One region of the Polyangium sorediatum genome, then DNA from elsewhere that is predicted to be linked to it. Evidence: riboswitches for the same ligand, from Rfam matches in the RefSeq annotation. Region 1 holds a riboswitch; the other holds the start of a gene.
The links. A riboswitch is a leader RNA that binds a small molecule or an ion and turns the genes downstream of it on or off. The one in region 1 is predicted to bind cobalamin.
Positions count from the first base shown of each region.

Region 2: it holds a riboswitch for cobalamin, as region 1 does, so the genes downstream of both, QHF89_RS31380 (hypothetical protein) here and QHF89_RS12970 (ribonucleoside-diphosphate reductase subunit alpha) in region 1, are expected to answer to the same signal.

Region 1 covers NZ_JARZHI010000008.1:249,888-257,409, forward strand. The annotation lists gene QHF89_RS12955 (NAD-dependent epimerase/dehydratase family protein) at 1-54, opposite strand, end outside; gene QHF89_RS12960 (hypothetical protein) at 97-1,701, opposite strand; gene QHF89_RS12965 (ribonucleotide-diphosphate reductase subunit beta) at 1,746-2,768, opposite strand; gene QHF89_RS12970 (ribonucleoside-diphosphate reductase subunit alpha) at 2,765-5,095, opposite strand; cobalamin riboswitch at 5,457-5,667, opposite strand; gene QHF89_RS12975 (alpha/beta hydrolase fold domain-containing protein) at 5,875-6,768, shown strand; gene QHF89_RS12980 (hypothetical protein) at 6,772-7,392, shown strand.
Region 2 covers NZ_JARZHI010000037.1:5,679-13,200, reverse strand. The annotation lists gene QHF89_RS31385 (hypothetical protein) at 1-210, opposite strand, end outside; gene QHF89_RS31380 (hypothetical protein) at 362-1,564, opposite strand; cobalamin riboswitch at 1,733-1,889, opposite strand; gene QHF89_RS31375 (protein kinase domain-containing protein) at 2,265-4,013, shown strand; gene QHF89_RS31370 (hypothetical protein) at 4,049-4,687, shown strand; gene QHF89_RS50240 (BamA/TamA family outer membrane protein) at 4,570-6,462, shown strand; gene QHF89_RS31365 (FG-GAP repeat domain-containing protein) at 6,459-7,292, opposite strand; gene QHF89_RS31360 (phosphoglycerate dehydrogenase) at 7,405-7,522, shown strand, end outside.

The sequences.
Region 1 (7,522 bases):
ACCACTCGCGCCCGTGAGGAGGACTTTTCCGGTTGAAATTCCGAACTCTTCCACGTCGCCGCTTTGCCTCAACTGGCGCGGGGCGGCAAGAGCCGATCAGAGGGGCCCGAGCGTCTCGAGGATCTTGAAGGCCTCCTCGCACACCGCATCGGTCTTGCAGCGCGCCTTGACGTGCAGATACCCGACGTTGCCTGTGTCGCTGCCGAAGCCCCCGAAGCCCGGGAGGCAAAACGGAGGGCAGGTGGCCTCCTTCTCGTCGAAGACCACGAGGAAGCCTCGCACGTAGTCCGGGCCGGCCATCGCGAGATCGAGCCCCTCCATCCACTTCGCGACCGCGCCGTAGCGCCCGATTCGAACGGACGTCGTAGGCCCGTCGAGCGCGACGCCATATCCATCGAGGAGGAAGGTCACGTCGAAATCGAACCGATGCAGGTTGAGGAGCGCGCCCGGGCCACACTGGAAGCCGTTTTGGAGCGTGGTGTCGACGTCGGGCGGCGCGAAGAACGTGAACTGCCGCGCGAAGGTTTTCCGGACCCACGTCTCGGGCACGCCGCTCGGCGGGCGCTCGACGCAGTGGCCCTTCCGGCACATCGAGGAGGGCTGCACGCTGCACACCTCGTAGCTCGATACGCACTTTGCTTCGAGCCACTCGCGCGCGATGCGATCCGCCGCCTCGGTCGAGGCATGGCGATTCTCGAACCGGAAGCAGCCGTCGAGGTCGTACCATTGCTCGCCGCGCAACGTGACGCGGCAGTCGTTGTCGTGCGTGCAGGTGGAGGCGCGATCCATCGCGATCGTGTACTGATCCGCGAACTCCTTGCAGTACGCGGGAGGCCCGCGCTGCGCCGCGGCCTTTTTCCGCGCCACAGCCTCGGCCGCGGCCTGCGCCTCGGCCCGCGCCGCGAGCACGTGCACGTCGTACGTGGCCTTCCCGACGCCGAGCGCTGCTCCAAACGCCGCCGCCTGCAAGGCATACGGCGCGATCTTTCGCAGTCGCCACCGCGAGAACGCCGTCCGCATCACGCCCGACACCACGGGCACCCCTGCGAACGCGATTCGTAGGACCTCGGACGCTCGATCCGCAGACGACGGCGCCTCCAGCGTCCACGGCGCGCCGCGCTCGCGATACCCCGCGGCGCCGGGGGTCTCCTCCGCCTGCACGATTCTCCCCGCGACGAGGACCCGATCTCCGTGCGCGACCGATCGCATGCGGAGCGGCCCTGCGGGAAGGGGATCCGTGTCCCCGCAAGCCGCGCGAATCCGCGTCGCCGTTTCCTCGGAGAGCACGTCGATCGCGCCGTCCCGCGCCTCGCGTGATCCCGCCACGACCCGCGTCTTCCCGCGCAGATCCACCGTCCCGTCCCGCAGCACGAGCCGCAGCCGGGGCGCCCGTGCATTCGCCGCGCAATACGGCCCCGCGGCCGTGGCCGCCGCGGCGGGCGCGCCGTCCTCGAACCGGGCCCCCGGCTCGCCGACGACTTCCAGCACGCCTTCGAGCGTGACGTTCGTCCCCGGATCGAGCCCCGCGAGCGTGGCCTGCGCCTTGCCGAGCGCGCGCCGCGCCGCCCGCGCCTCGCGCCGCGCCGAGAACGTGGTCCCGAGGGCCCAGGCGCCCATTCCCACGACGAACGCCGCCGCGCCGCCGAGGGCCCCGGCGATCGCCGCCGTCTCGGGGCGCTGAAAGGGATTCTCGGTGAACATCGCAGCAGGCGTGAGGCTACCACGCCTGCGGGCGGGCAGGCGCGTCAGAACGCGGCGTCGAGCACGACCTCGCCCGACACGCCGACCTGGTAGGCCGAGGCGCGCCGTTCGAAGAAGTTCGTGACCTCTTGCACGTCCTGGAGGTCCATGAACGAAAACGGGTTTTTTGTCTTGTAGCGCCTCGGGAGATCCAGCGTCGCGAGGCGCTGATCCGCGCAGAATTCGAGGTAACGGCGCACGTCGCGCGTCGACATCCCGGCGATGCCGTCCCCGAGCAGATCCTCGGCGAACTGCATCTCGCAATCGATCGCCTCCTCGATCATCGCGACCACCGCGCTGGAGAGCGCGTCGTCGAAGAGCTCCGGCTCCTCGCGCCGCACCGTCTTCACCACCTCGAAGGCGAAGGCCATGTGCGCGCTCTCGTCGCGGAAGACCCAGTTGGTCCCCGCTGCGAGCCCGTGGAGCAGGCCGCGGGAGCGAAGGAAATACACGTACGCGAATGCGCCGAAGAAGAAGAGGCCCTCGATGCAAGCCGCGAAGCAGATGAGGTTCAGGAGGAAGGCGCGTCGCTCGGCGCGCGCGTCGAGCCGTTCGAGCCCGCGCGTGGCGTCGAGCCATTTCATGCAGAACGCGGCCTTCTTCCGGATGGACGGGATGTTCTCGACCGCGGCGAACGCGCGGTGGCGGTCCTCCGGGTCGGGGACGTACGTGTCGAGGAGCGTCAGATAGAACTGCACGTGGAGCGCTTCCTCGTAGAGCTGCCGCGAGAGGTACATCCGCGCCTCGGGCGCGTTGAGGTGCTTGTACAGGTTCAGGACGACGTTGTTCGCGACGATGGAATCGCCGGTCGCGAAGAAGGCGACGAGGCGCTGCACGAGGTGCCGCTCGGCGTCGTTCATCTTCTTCTTGAGATCACCGACGTCGGTCGAGAAATCGACCTCCTCGACGGTCCACGTGTTCTTGATGGCCGCGCGGTACATCTCGAAGAATTTCGGGTACGTCATCGGCCGGAGCGTCAGGCAAAGGCCCGGGTCGAGCAGGCGGGCGGGACGGGCAGCGGCGCTCATTGGCAGGCCTCGCAGCTCTCGGGGTTTTCGAGGGAGCACGCCACGGCGGCGTCGTCCGTCGTCGCTTTGGGCTCCTCGACCGTGGCCTTCGCGATACGCGTCGCGGGGCGCGAGCGCAGGTAATAGGTCGTCTTCAGGCCTTTTTTCCAGGCATAGAAGTACATCGACGAGAGCTGGCCGATGTTGGGGCTCTCGATGAAGAGGTTGAGGGATTGGCTCTGGTCGAGGAAGGCCCCCCGATCGGCGGCCATGTCGATGAGCGAGCGCATCGGGATCTCCCACGCCGTGCGGTAGACGGCGCGCAGCTCCTCGGGCAGCTCGTCGAGCCGCTGCACGGAGCCCTCCGCGAGCTTGAGGCGCGAGCGGGTCGCCTCCGTCCACAACCCGAGCGCCTTGAGCTCGCGGGCGAGGTAACGGTTGACCTGGAGGAAGTCGCCGGAGAGGGTTTCCCGTTTGAAGAGGTTGCTCACCTGCGGCTCGATGCACTCGTAGCAGCCGGCGATGGAGGCGATCGTCGCGGTCGGCGCAATGGCGCAAAGCAGCGAGTTGCGCATGCCGTGCGCGACGATCCGGGCGCGGAGCAGCTCCCAGCGCCCAAGGTCGTCCGGCGTCACGCCCCACGCGTCGAATTGAAGCTCGCCCCGCGCGGCGCGCGTCTCTTCGAATGCCGGGTGGCGCCCTTTCTCCTCGGCGAGCTCGACGGACGCCGTGAGCGCGTGGAAATAGATTTCCTCCGAGATCTGCTTCGAGAGCGCGCGGGCCTCGGGCGCGTCGAATGCGAGGCGCATCTGGAAGAAGACGTCCTGGAGCCCCATGAGACCAAGCCCGATCGGTCGCCACCGCAGGTTCGACCCCCGCGTGATGGTGATGGGGTAGTAATTCAGGTCGATGACGCGGTCGAGCTGCCGGACCGCGGTCCGCACGGTGCGGCCGAGCTTCTCGAAGTCGACCCCGACGACGCGGCCCTCGGCCTGGAGCGTGTGCCGCGCGAGGTTGATCGAGCCGAGGTTGCAGACCGCCGCCTCGTCGCTCGACGTCACCTCGATGATCTCCGTGCAGAGGTTCGAGAGGTGCACGACGCGGCCCGGGAGGGCCGTCTGGTTGCAGGCGCGGTTCGACTTGTCCTTGAACGTGATCCAGCCGTTCCCGGTCTGCGCGAGCGTGCGCATCATCCGCGCATAGAGGTGACGTGCTTTGATGGTGCTCAGCGAAAGGCCCGCTCGTTCCGCCTCCTCGTAGCGGCGCTCGAAGGCCTCGCCATAGAGATCGGGGAGGTCCGGCACGGTCTTCGGGTCGAAGAGGCTCCAGTTCGCGTCGGCCTCGACGCGCTTCATGAAGAGATCCGGGACCCAGTTGGCGAGGTTCAAGTTGTGCGTGCGGCTCGCCTCGTCGCCGGTGTTGTCGCGCAATTCGAGGAACGCCTCGATGTCCGCGTGCCACGGCTCGAGATACACGCAGCACGCGCCCTTGCGCTTGCCGCCCTGGTTGACGGCGGCGACGGAGGCGTCGAGCGTCTTGAGCCAGGGCACGATGCCATTGGAGTATCCATTCGTGCTCTCGATGAGCGAGCCACGCGAGCGGACACGGTGGTACGCGAGGCCGATGCCGCCCGAGAACTTCGAGAGCATCGCGACGTCGGTGTAACTCCGGTAGATGGTCTCGAGGTGATCCTCGGGGGAGTCGAGGAGGAAGCAGCTCGAGAGCTGCTCGTGGCGCGTCCCTGCATTGAAGAGCGTCGGCGAGCTCGGCAGGTATTCGAGCGACGAGAACAGGTGGTAGAGCCCGAGCGCGTCCTGGACCGTCTCCGACAGGGCGCAGGCGATGCGCAGGAAGAACTGCTGCGGCGTTTCGAGGACGAGGCGCGAGGCGGGGTGCTTGAGCAGGTAGCGGTCGTAGACCGTCCGGAGGCCGAAATACTCGAACTCGCGATCACGCTCCGGGACGAGCGCGTCGTTCAGCTTGCGTGCGTTCGCCGCGACGAATGATTGCAGGCGATCGTTGACGAGGCCGAGGCGATGCCCCGCGGCGATCGACTGCGAGAACGCGTGGATCTCCTGGTTGCGGACTTCCTTCTCGATGTACGTCGAGAGGAGGCGGGCCGCGAGCCGCGCGTATTGTGGCTCCTCGACGATGAGCCCGGCCGCCGTCTGGATCGAGAGCTGATCGAGCTCGCGGGTCGTCGCGCCGTCGTAAAGGCCGCTGATGGTCTTGGTCGCGATGCGCAGGGCATCGACGTCCGAGAGCCCCACGCAGCATCGGCCCACGGCGCGTACGATCTTGTTGACGTCGACAGGCTCGCTCGATCCATTGCGCTTCGTCACGCGCATGGTCGTTTGTGTATATACGTCGCCAGCCGTCGAGCTCGTCGTCCGTGGGGTCGTCCGCGACGGCGCCGCGCCGTTGCTGCTCGGGCTCGTATCGTTATGCATCAGGCTGCCTCCTCTCCGGCCTCCGGATTCCGAGCAGGACCAGACCGCTCGGGTGGAAACCCGCGAGAGAGGAAGCCGGCCGACGTGCACCCGCGCTGGAAACGTGGGGAGCCTTCGGACCGACCTTCGCCCCCGCGGGCGACTGGAACACCAGCACGAGGGGACAGGTCGAGACCGGGACGCGCTGTACGAAGGGGCGCGGCTCGGACCTTCTTGCCCTCCCACGAGGCTCCCAGGTCGAAACCGACGCCGAATGTCTCCTCGGTGTCGGGTGCAGGCAGGTCTTCGGACTCACGAGCGCTTCGGCGATTGCCGGGTTCCTACTTTTCGCCGCTTCCCAGGCCCCGAAGGTCCCAGTGCATGAGGCGAATTTCGTTCTCGATGACCGCTGCGGGGCAGTCCCGGAGTTTCACCGGGTTCCCTTTTTAAGGCCGGGCCGAGGCCCAACCACCAGCACGGGCGCACCCTATGGTCGTGTCGGGCGGGATGTCAACGGGGATGTTGGGACGAGGCGTAAGTCGTTGAATGTACGTGTGAACTTCGGGCCGTACGTCGACGGGGAGGCCCCGAGGTCGCGGGGCGGGGAGGTCGTCCTCTCCAAACGCGAGCCGTCGAGGATGTGCTCGTCTGAAAACCGTGGAGTGCATCGGGGCGTGATGGAGGTAAGGAGCGTCGGCATGACACGCGCAATGCAGGGAGCCGTAGGCCTGATGGCGATGGGGTTGATACATTGCGCACAGGCCCCTGTGGAGGGGGAGATCACGTACGCCGAAGCCCCGACGCCTCAGGGCAAGCATCCGCTGACGCTCGACATCCGCGTCCCGGAAGGGCCGGGCCCGTTCCCCACCCTCGTCTTCATTCACGGCGGCGGCTGGATGTTCGGGGATCTGAGCACCTACCGCGGCGCCATCGAGAATGCAGCCAGCCGGGGTTTCGTGGGCGTCTCGATCAATTACCGGCTCGCGAACGAATCCAAGGACGAGGGCGGCGCGCTTTCCCCCTGGCCCGCGCAGATAGAAGATGTGCGTTGCGCGCTTCGATGGCTTTCGGCCAATGCCTCGACCTTCAAGATCGACACGGACCGCGTCGCCACGGCGGGCGGGTCGGCCGGCGGGCACCTCGCGATGATGGCGGGGTATGCGCAGGACGAGCCGAGGTTCGAGCCCACGTGGTGTCCCCACGAAGAGAGCGTCGCGGTGGGGGCGGTCGTGTCGTTTTACGGCGCGAACGACCTCGCTGCCGTGTACGACACGTCGGAGGAGTGGTGGGTCAGGGCGTACATGACCCGCTGGCTCGATCTTCCGGACGGCGCCAGCACGGCGGACGACGCGGCGCGGTTCGCGGATGCAAACCCGGCGAGTTACCTGCGGACGGGGCCGAAGATCCCGTCGCTCATCCTGCAAGGGACCGCCGACACGATTGTCCCGCCGCAGACGCAGCGCGGGTTCCGCGCTGCTGCGGAAGGGGCGGGCCAGGACGTCTCGATCACGTTCCTGGAAGGCGTCGGCCACGGTATCGACGCGATCGAGGAGAGCAACCGCGCCATCGACTGGCTGTCGACGAGGCTCTGACCCATGCGCATTCGAAAGACACTTCCCGCGTGGGTGGCGGCGTCCACGGTCGTCCTGCTCGGCGCTGGGCGCTTGGCGGCAGAGGAGGCCGCCCCTGCGCCGGAGACGCCTCCCGCGCCGGCGCGTGCTGCGACACCGGCCCCCGAGCTTCGTCCGCCCCCCGGCATCTCCTTTCCTTTCCGGATCGGCGTCGGCGTCACGCCTGTCGTCGGATACAGCATGGTCACGCTCGGGTATGGCGAGGTTCACTCGTTGGACAATGGCGGCTGGGTTCCGATCGACATCGCGCCTGCGATCCGGGTGTGGAGGTCCCTTGCCTTCGAGCTCGCGGTTTCGGGGATGATTCCGATCAAGGATGCGTGGGGGTTTCCGGGGTTCCGCCTCGCGGTGACGCCGGCCGTCCGCATCGATGGTTCCCTCCTTTATGCGCGCTTCGGTCCGCAGTTCATGTTCGGGGACAACATGCGGCTCGGGGTTCAGGCTGCGGTGGGCGCGAAGGTTTATGGGCCGCTTTATGTCGGCGTCCAGGGCTTGGCCAGCCTGACCGACGTCATCTTTGGCCTCGGTCCGGAGATCGGCGTGCGATTCGATGACTGGCGCATCGTGACCTCGCGGAAACCATAAACGGATCGGGTGCGTCGCGACGCTCCGCGAGGAGATCCACGCTCCGCCACGCGGTGGAGACGGCGGAAGAGGCCTGGAATCTGGCTGAACACGTGCCCTCTGCCGTCGACGGTGCTTGTTTGGCGGCGCG
Region 2 (7,522 bases), on a different contig from region 1:
GGACTCCTCGTCGACGAGCCACCCGACGAGCTCCGAGCCCACGAGCTGGGACGACGTCGCGGCCACGAGCTTGCCCGCGACCAGGCGATATCGGCTGTTCTTCGTCTCGAAGACACGATCACCGGCCACGTCCGGGCGTAGCCTTCCCTCGAGGAAGGCGTCGATGCTCACGCGGACGACGCGATCGCTGTCGGGCTCGAGGAAGTTCATGACGCCTCCCATGGGGGCACCCCGTCCTGCCTCGATTATCACGCCCTGTCACGGAGATACATCCCCCGGCGTGCGGATGCCGAGAGACCATGCGGCCGGCGTTCGGCCGCATGGTCTCCCGGGCTACCACTTGTGCGGGATCTGCAGGGGATCAGGGAACGCGGGCCACGACTGCGAGGACCGTGGTGTCCATGCCGCGTTGCCCGGCGACCCAGAGCCGATCCTGGTCGTCCGTGAAGAAGGGGAGCGACGCGCCGGGCGTGGCCGCCGAGAGGAAGACGCCGGGCATGCCCTCGGCGACGACGGCCCCGTTCTCCACGCGGTAGCGCTGGGCGACGACATCGAGCGCGTCGAAGGTCGTTCCGTCGACGGGCTGGAACGCGAGCACGCCGGCGTCATCCGCGCCGGGCGCGAGCGCGGCGAGGCTGCCCGCGTACCCTGGCAGCTTGAAGAGCGACGCGCCGGCCGTGGGCCCCGTGCCCCGTGCGACCTTCTCCGCCGCGTACCCGCGCGCATCTTGATCGCCGTTCGCCTCCGACATGATCACGAAGACGTTGCCCGCGTGATCCGCGGCGATGGGGCCGGACGCGACGCCGAACGTGTCGACCGGCAGCGGCGCGCTGCACGTCATGTCGCCGTCGGGCACGAGTCGGGGCATCGACGCTGCCGTGCCGCAGGCGTCGGCCGCGTAGAGCGCGTTCGTCTTCGTCGCGGCGTCGTTCACGGCCGAGAGCCCCGTGTAGAGCAGCCGCCCGAGCGTCCCGTCGCCCACGCCGACGCCCGCGTAGAACCCGTTCACCGGGTAACGCGCCGCGACGAGCGTGCCGTCGAGCAGGACGATCTCGCCCGTGAGATCGGAGGCCGTGTACGAGACGACCGTCCAGTCGAAGAAGGGCAGATCGATCGCTTGAGCTCCAAGGAACGTCATCGCTGGGATCTTCGTGTCGACGTCGTTCGTCGTGAGGGTGAGCTTGCCTGTCGCGCCGGCGGGCGGCGTGAGGCGCTCGATCGTCACGGAGCCGGGCGCGGGCGCGGGGCTCACCGCGACCGGGCCGCCGTGGCGCCCCCACGTCGAGGGCGCGCCGACGACCGCGTCGGATTCGTAGAGCCCGACGACGCAGAACCCTGCGTCCTTCACGGTGAAAAGATCTGCGTACGTCGAAGGGTCGAGGCACGCGCTGCCACCCCCACCACCCGCGCCGCCATTCCCACCCGCGCCGCCGCTCCCACCGCTGCCGCCGTTGCCGCCGCTGCCGTTCCCGTCGTCGCTGCAAGCGACCAACATCAAGCTCGCGCCGAGCGTGAGGGCGAGCGCGAGCCGCGTGCTCAGCCGGCGTTTCGATTCGTCGTTCATGTTCGTCTCCGTATGGGCGACACACCCGCGCCCTCGGGTCTCGTGGGCGGGATCGAACGATCCCGCCGAAGAGCGGCGCCGGCGTGGGCATGGACGGAGAGACACGGACGCGAGGGCCCCCCCGCCGCATGCTCCACCCCGGAGACCGCGATCGGGCCTCGACGCAGCAGGTTTCCTGGCTCCCGGATCGTCCTCGGGCGGACCTTCCCGCGCGTTCGCGCCTCCCTGGCTCGCACCAGCGAGGCGCTCTCCGCGCAGTGGCTCTTCCGCCTTCGTCCCCGGCTACAGTGGCGGGGGCCGCGCCGGCATGGTCACCGGCTTCCCTGTTGTCCGGCGCGCGCGTTCGATGAGCCTTCGCTCGGCGCACGCGCGCGCCCACTGCTCGAGATCGGCGGGCCCCTGAACTTGCATCCCGGGGTCCGCACGGGGCGGCGTAGGCGATGAACGAGCGTGCAGTCAAGAAGAGGTTCATCGACCGGAGCGCTCGCTCACTCGATGGCCTTTCGGGCGTGGGGAGGCGGCCACGGGGGGGCCACAATGGACAGGGGAGGGGGGTACGTACGAGAGGGGCCACAGGCCACCCGGACCACGAGGTGGGCCCGGACCGACCCCGAAACCGCGGAAAACGCTTGTTCGCGCGGGGAAGGTACTCGTTCTTGAAAAGGACTCGTTGCGCTCTCGCCCGAGATGGACGACGCTTGTGGGAAACCAGCACCGTCCCGACCCACTGGGCAACGAGGCGGCTGACCCTCTTCTCGTCGTGACCAACAGAACTCCTCCCCCCCCGATCACTCCCGGAACGGTCATCAACGACCGCTATGAAATCCGACTAAGCCTCGGCAAGGGTGGCATGGGCGAGGTCTTCCTCGCATTCGACCGTTCGACGCAGCAAGAGGTCGCGCTGAAGGTCGTGCGCGAGGAATCGCGCATGCCTGGCGACGACGAGGCGCTGCGGCAAGAGCTCTTGCTCGCGCGATCGGTCGCCCATCCCAACGTGTGCAAGGTCTTCGATCTCGCCCCGAGCCTCTGGGGGCCCATCCTCGTGATGGAGAAGATCGCCGGACAAACCCTCCACACGCACATCCGGAAGAAGAAGGCTCAAGGCGGATACACCGCTGACGAGTTCCGGAAGATCGCGGCGGAGGTGTGCAGCGGCCTCGCGGCGATCCACGCGCAGGGCCTCGTGCACGGCGATCTCAAGCCGGGCAACGTGATGGTGAGCGAAGGCCGCACCGTCATCCTCGACTTCGGCTTCGCGCAGGAGCGCGCCCGCGCCTCGGCGCGCCGCCCCGGGGCGCCTCCGGACGGCGGCACGCCGAACTACATGTCGCCCGAGCGCCTGCGCAACGGCGGCGCCAGCGTCGACGACGACGTCTACGCCATGGTGCTCACGCTCTGGGAGATGTGGACCTGCCGCGTCCCCGAGCCTGGCTACAAGCCGCGCGCGCGGCCCATGCGTCAGCAGATCATGTTCGACGTGCCCGCGGGCCTGGCGACCGACGAGGTCAAGCAGATCTTCCGCGGCATGAACGAAGACCCGACGATGCGCCCCCAAGCGCGTCACCTCCGGTTCTTCAACCCGACGCAGCTCACGACGAGCCCGATCCAGCTCCCGCGCGAGCGGCTCGAACCCGGGCCTCCGCCGGGCCGCGCCCAGACCGCCGCGTTCACGCCCGGCGCCCAATCGCTGCTCATCACGTACGCGACGAACGCGCCGGAGATCGTCGGGCAGATCCTGCCCCTCGACAAACCGATCATGACGCTCGGTCGTCGCGCCGATCAGGACCTCGTGATCCCCGAGGCCACGGTGAGCGGCCAGCACGCGCTGCTCCGTTGCCAGTCGGGCTCGTGGACGATCGAGGACCTCGGCAGCACGAACGGCAGCTACGCGGAGTTCGGCTTCGAGCGCAAGAGCCAGATCACCTTCATGCACAACGGCGAGGTCCAGGTCGGCGAGTGCCGCCTGAAGCTCGTCAGCTTCGGCCCCGAGTCGCCCTCGCACAAGCGCGCGCGCCAGTACCTTGCGAAGCGCGACGGCCTCACGGGCCTGCTCGTGCGCGAGCACCTCATGAAGGCCATCGACGAGGACGGGCTCTTCGCCGAGTGGGCCGAGGTGAACGTGCAGGTCGCGCGGTACGAGCTGCGCGGCCCGAACCGGCAGGTGAGCGAGAGGCCGACGATCCTCGAGATGCTCGCGCTGCGCAAGGCGGCCCAGCGCGTCGTCGACCTGACGGAGATGCTCATGCTGAGCCTCACGCCCGTCGTCGCCGGCCGCACCGGGCCGCTCAAGTTCGTGGTGTCGATGGTCGGCCACTCGCTCGAAGAGGCCCGCCACGTCGTCGAGCAAGTCCTCTCCCAGGTGCAAGGCACGCTGCCGGACTCACTCGAGCTCACCGCCACCATCGTCAAGGGCGAGCCGGGTCGACCGGCCCGGACCCTCCTCGACTAACCCCGTGATTTCCCGGTGAAGAACTTCGGCCGACGATGATCAGGCCCCCGCTGTCGTCGAGCCCGCCGTCGCAGCCGTCTCCGTACCGTTATCTCGGTCGCGGCGGGGGCGAGCGGCCCGTGCGTATGCAGATCATCTTCGCGCTCGTCGCGGGGATGATCCTGGTCGCCGTTCCTCTGTACCTCTGGCGCGGCCCGCGGCCGGACTCGATCCCCTCGGCCGACGCGGCCGTCGCGGACGCAGGCACGACGGACGCGAGTGCGCCGGTCTTCGTGGTCGATGCGGGCCCGCCGCCGGTCACCCTCTCCTCGTTCACCACGATTCGTTGCGAGAACCCGGGGCCCGGGAAGACCCCACCGGAGCGGTGCGATCACGTTACCTTCTTCGAGGACGGCCTCGCCCGCGCCATCCGCGAGAACACAGCGTGCGCGCCCACCGGAAAGTCGCAAACCACCGTGAGCTTCGTGCTGGAGATGGACTTCCGCACGAAGAAGACGAACCTCTTCGTCGGCAAGTCGTCGAGCATCAAGCGCGACAAAGCGAAGGAGCTCCTCCGCTGCGTCAAGCGTGCGATGCCGAAGCCCGACTGGCCCACGATCCCGCACCAGTACGTCCGCTACAAGGTGAACGTCGTCGCGACGTATCCGGCCGCAGACAACAAACTCTCGCTCTAGTCCTCGCGGCCCTCTTCGTTTCGTCGTTCTCCTCGTCCCTCGCGGAGGCGGCCGAGGAGAGCGACGAAGCGCCGCCGCCGCCCGCGTACTCGCCGTACGAGCGTGAGACGATCAAGGCGGTCCTCGCGGCGCAAGGCAAGACGATCGACGAGTCGCCCGAAGGCAAGACCATCGAGGCCATCGACGTCGTCACGCTCGACGTCATCGAGCAGCGCGATCCGGTCCCGAACTTCGTCAACATCTTCCACGCCACGACGCGCAAGTACATCGTCCGCCGCGAGGTCCTCCTCGAGCCGGGGCAACCGTACAAGCAGGATCTCGCCGACGAGACGGGCCGGAACCTCCGCAACATCCCGCAGTTCTCGCTCGTGCTCGTGTTCGCGGCGCGCGGCAGCAAGCCCGATCGCGTGCGGCTCCTCGTCGTCACGAAGGACGTCTGGAGCCTGCGCGTCGGCCTGGGCTACCGCTTCGCCTCCGGCCGCCTCGAGTACCTGCTCGTCCAGCCGAGCGAAGAGAACCTCTTCGGCACGCACCACTCCGCGCTCGTGCAGGCGTACTTCCAGCCCGAGACGTACGCTCTCGGCGCGCGTTACTCGATCCCGCGCGTCGGCGGCAGCCGCATCCTCTTCCGGGCCGAGGGCAACGTCGTCTGGAACCGCGAGAGCGGCAACCCCGAGGGATCCTTCGGCGCGTTCACCTACGGCCAGCCCCTCTACTCCACCCGCGCCGAGTGGTCGCACCTCGCGCAGATCACGTGGCGCTACGAGATCGATCGTCGTTACGTCGGCGGCCGGCTCGCTGCCTTCGACGCGAAGTCCACGGAGCAGGACGACGCGATCCCCTTCCGCTACCGCGCCGACGTGCTCGCGGGCACGTACACGCTCACGCGATCCTTCGGCCTGCGCAACAAACACGACTACAGCGTCGGCCTCGAGGTGAGCCGCCGCGTCTATCGCCAGGACGATCTCTCTCGTTACGCGCCCGAGGCCGCGCGCGAGTTCGTCGACTTCGCCGTGCCGCGCAGCGACACGCGCATCGGACCCTTCGCGCAGGTGCGCGCTTACTCGACGCGCTTCATGCGGGTGCTCGACTTCAACACGCTCGGCTTGCAGGAAGACATCCGGCTCGGCCACGACCTCATCCTGCGCGTCTACCCTGTCTTTGCCGGGATCGGATCGAGCCGCGACTTCTTCGGCGCCATGGCTTCGGCGAGCTACACGGCGCCGATGGGCGACGGCATCGCGCGCGTCTTCGCCGAGGGGATCGTCGAGGCGGAGCCGGATCGCATCGCCGACGCCTCGCTCGAAGCCGGCGTGCGGATCCAGACCCCGCGTACGGGCATCGGCCGCCTCGTCCTCGACGCGCGCCTCCTCCGGCGCTTCCGCAACTACATGAACCGGCGCACCGTGCTCGGCGGCGACACACGGCTGCGCGGCTACACGACGCTCGCGTACATCGGCTCCGACGTGCTCACGTACAACCTCGAGTACCGCGCGCGCCCCTTCCAGCTCTTCTCCTTCCAGCTCGGCCCCGTCGCGTTCTTCGACGCCGGCGACGCGTTCGACGGCTTCGAGGAGATGCGCATGAAGCACTCGGTCGGCGTGGGGCTGCGCGCCGTCTTCCCGCAGCTCGATCGCTCCGTCATGCGTGTCGACTGGGGGTTTCCTTTGACGCGCACGTTCGCCCCCGAGGGCCCGTTCCCGGGTCAGTTCGTCGTCACGTTCCAGCAGGCCTTCCAGATGCCTCAGATCCCGCTGCGCGCGACCGACTTCTAGCGCCGCGTGGCCTGCGCCGATCGGATCCGCGCGACATGCGCGTCGAACGATGCTCGCAGCGAACCCGGGACCGGCTCCTTCTGCAGCGCCTCCAGCGTGGCCGCGCGCTCGCGGCCTGCGTGGATCGCGTGCCATGCCTGCTCGAGCGCGCGCCGGACGCGCGTCACGTCGTCCATCGGCGCGTCCTTGTCCTTCGGCGTTCGGAGCGGCGCGTCAGCGCGGCGCGTGTGAAACGCGAGCGCGGCCTCCGAGCGCGCGCGGTATCGACCGGCCTTGAACGTCGCGACCAACAGGAACGCGGGCTGGATCGGATCGTCGGCCGGTAAGGCCACGCGTCCGATGAGATCGAGGTGTCCGTCCTCGTCGACGTCGGCGACCTCCGTCGGCACGAGCGTCATCTCGACGTCGTACTGCGCCGATCCCGTCGGGAGGATCTGATGCACCTCGAGCGCGCCGCTGCCTCCTCGCAGCACCACGTCGAGCGTTCCATCCCCGTTGAGATCCGTGAGCGCGCGAAGCGCGCCGTCCTCGTAGCTGCCGCTCGTGCCGGGGACGAGCGCGGGGACGAGCTCCGTCGCGTGCTGTCCTGCGTCGCGTGGTCCCACGGCCAGCACGACGCCGTGCACCGTGGCTGCTCGCACCGCGAAGGTCTTTCTTCCGAGGATGTCGACGCCTTCGTAGCCGCGGACGACCACGGGGCCGCCTCCACGCGGCATCTTGGCGCGGATCTCGGACGTCTTTTGCAGGCCGAGGGGCGCCGTCTCCGCGTCGATCGTGGAGAGCTGCGCCTCGATGTCGGGCGAAGCGGCGAACGCCGCGATGGGGGGCATTTCTCCGCCTCCCCAGGGCGAGACCCGATGATCCGAGGTGCACCCCGAGAAACCGATCGACGCCACGAGGACGAACAACCGCGCTGCCTTTTCTGCTACCGTTCGCCCTCGCATGCGCCTCTTGATCGCCGACAAGATGGACACCCAGGCGCTCGAGGAGCTCCGCATCCTGGGTGTCGAGATCATTTCCCGCCCGGAGCTTACCAAGGACACGTTGCCCGCGGCCCTCG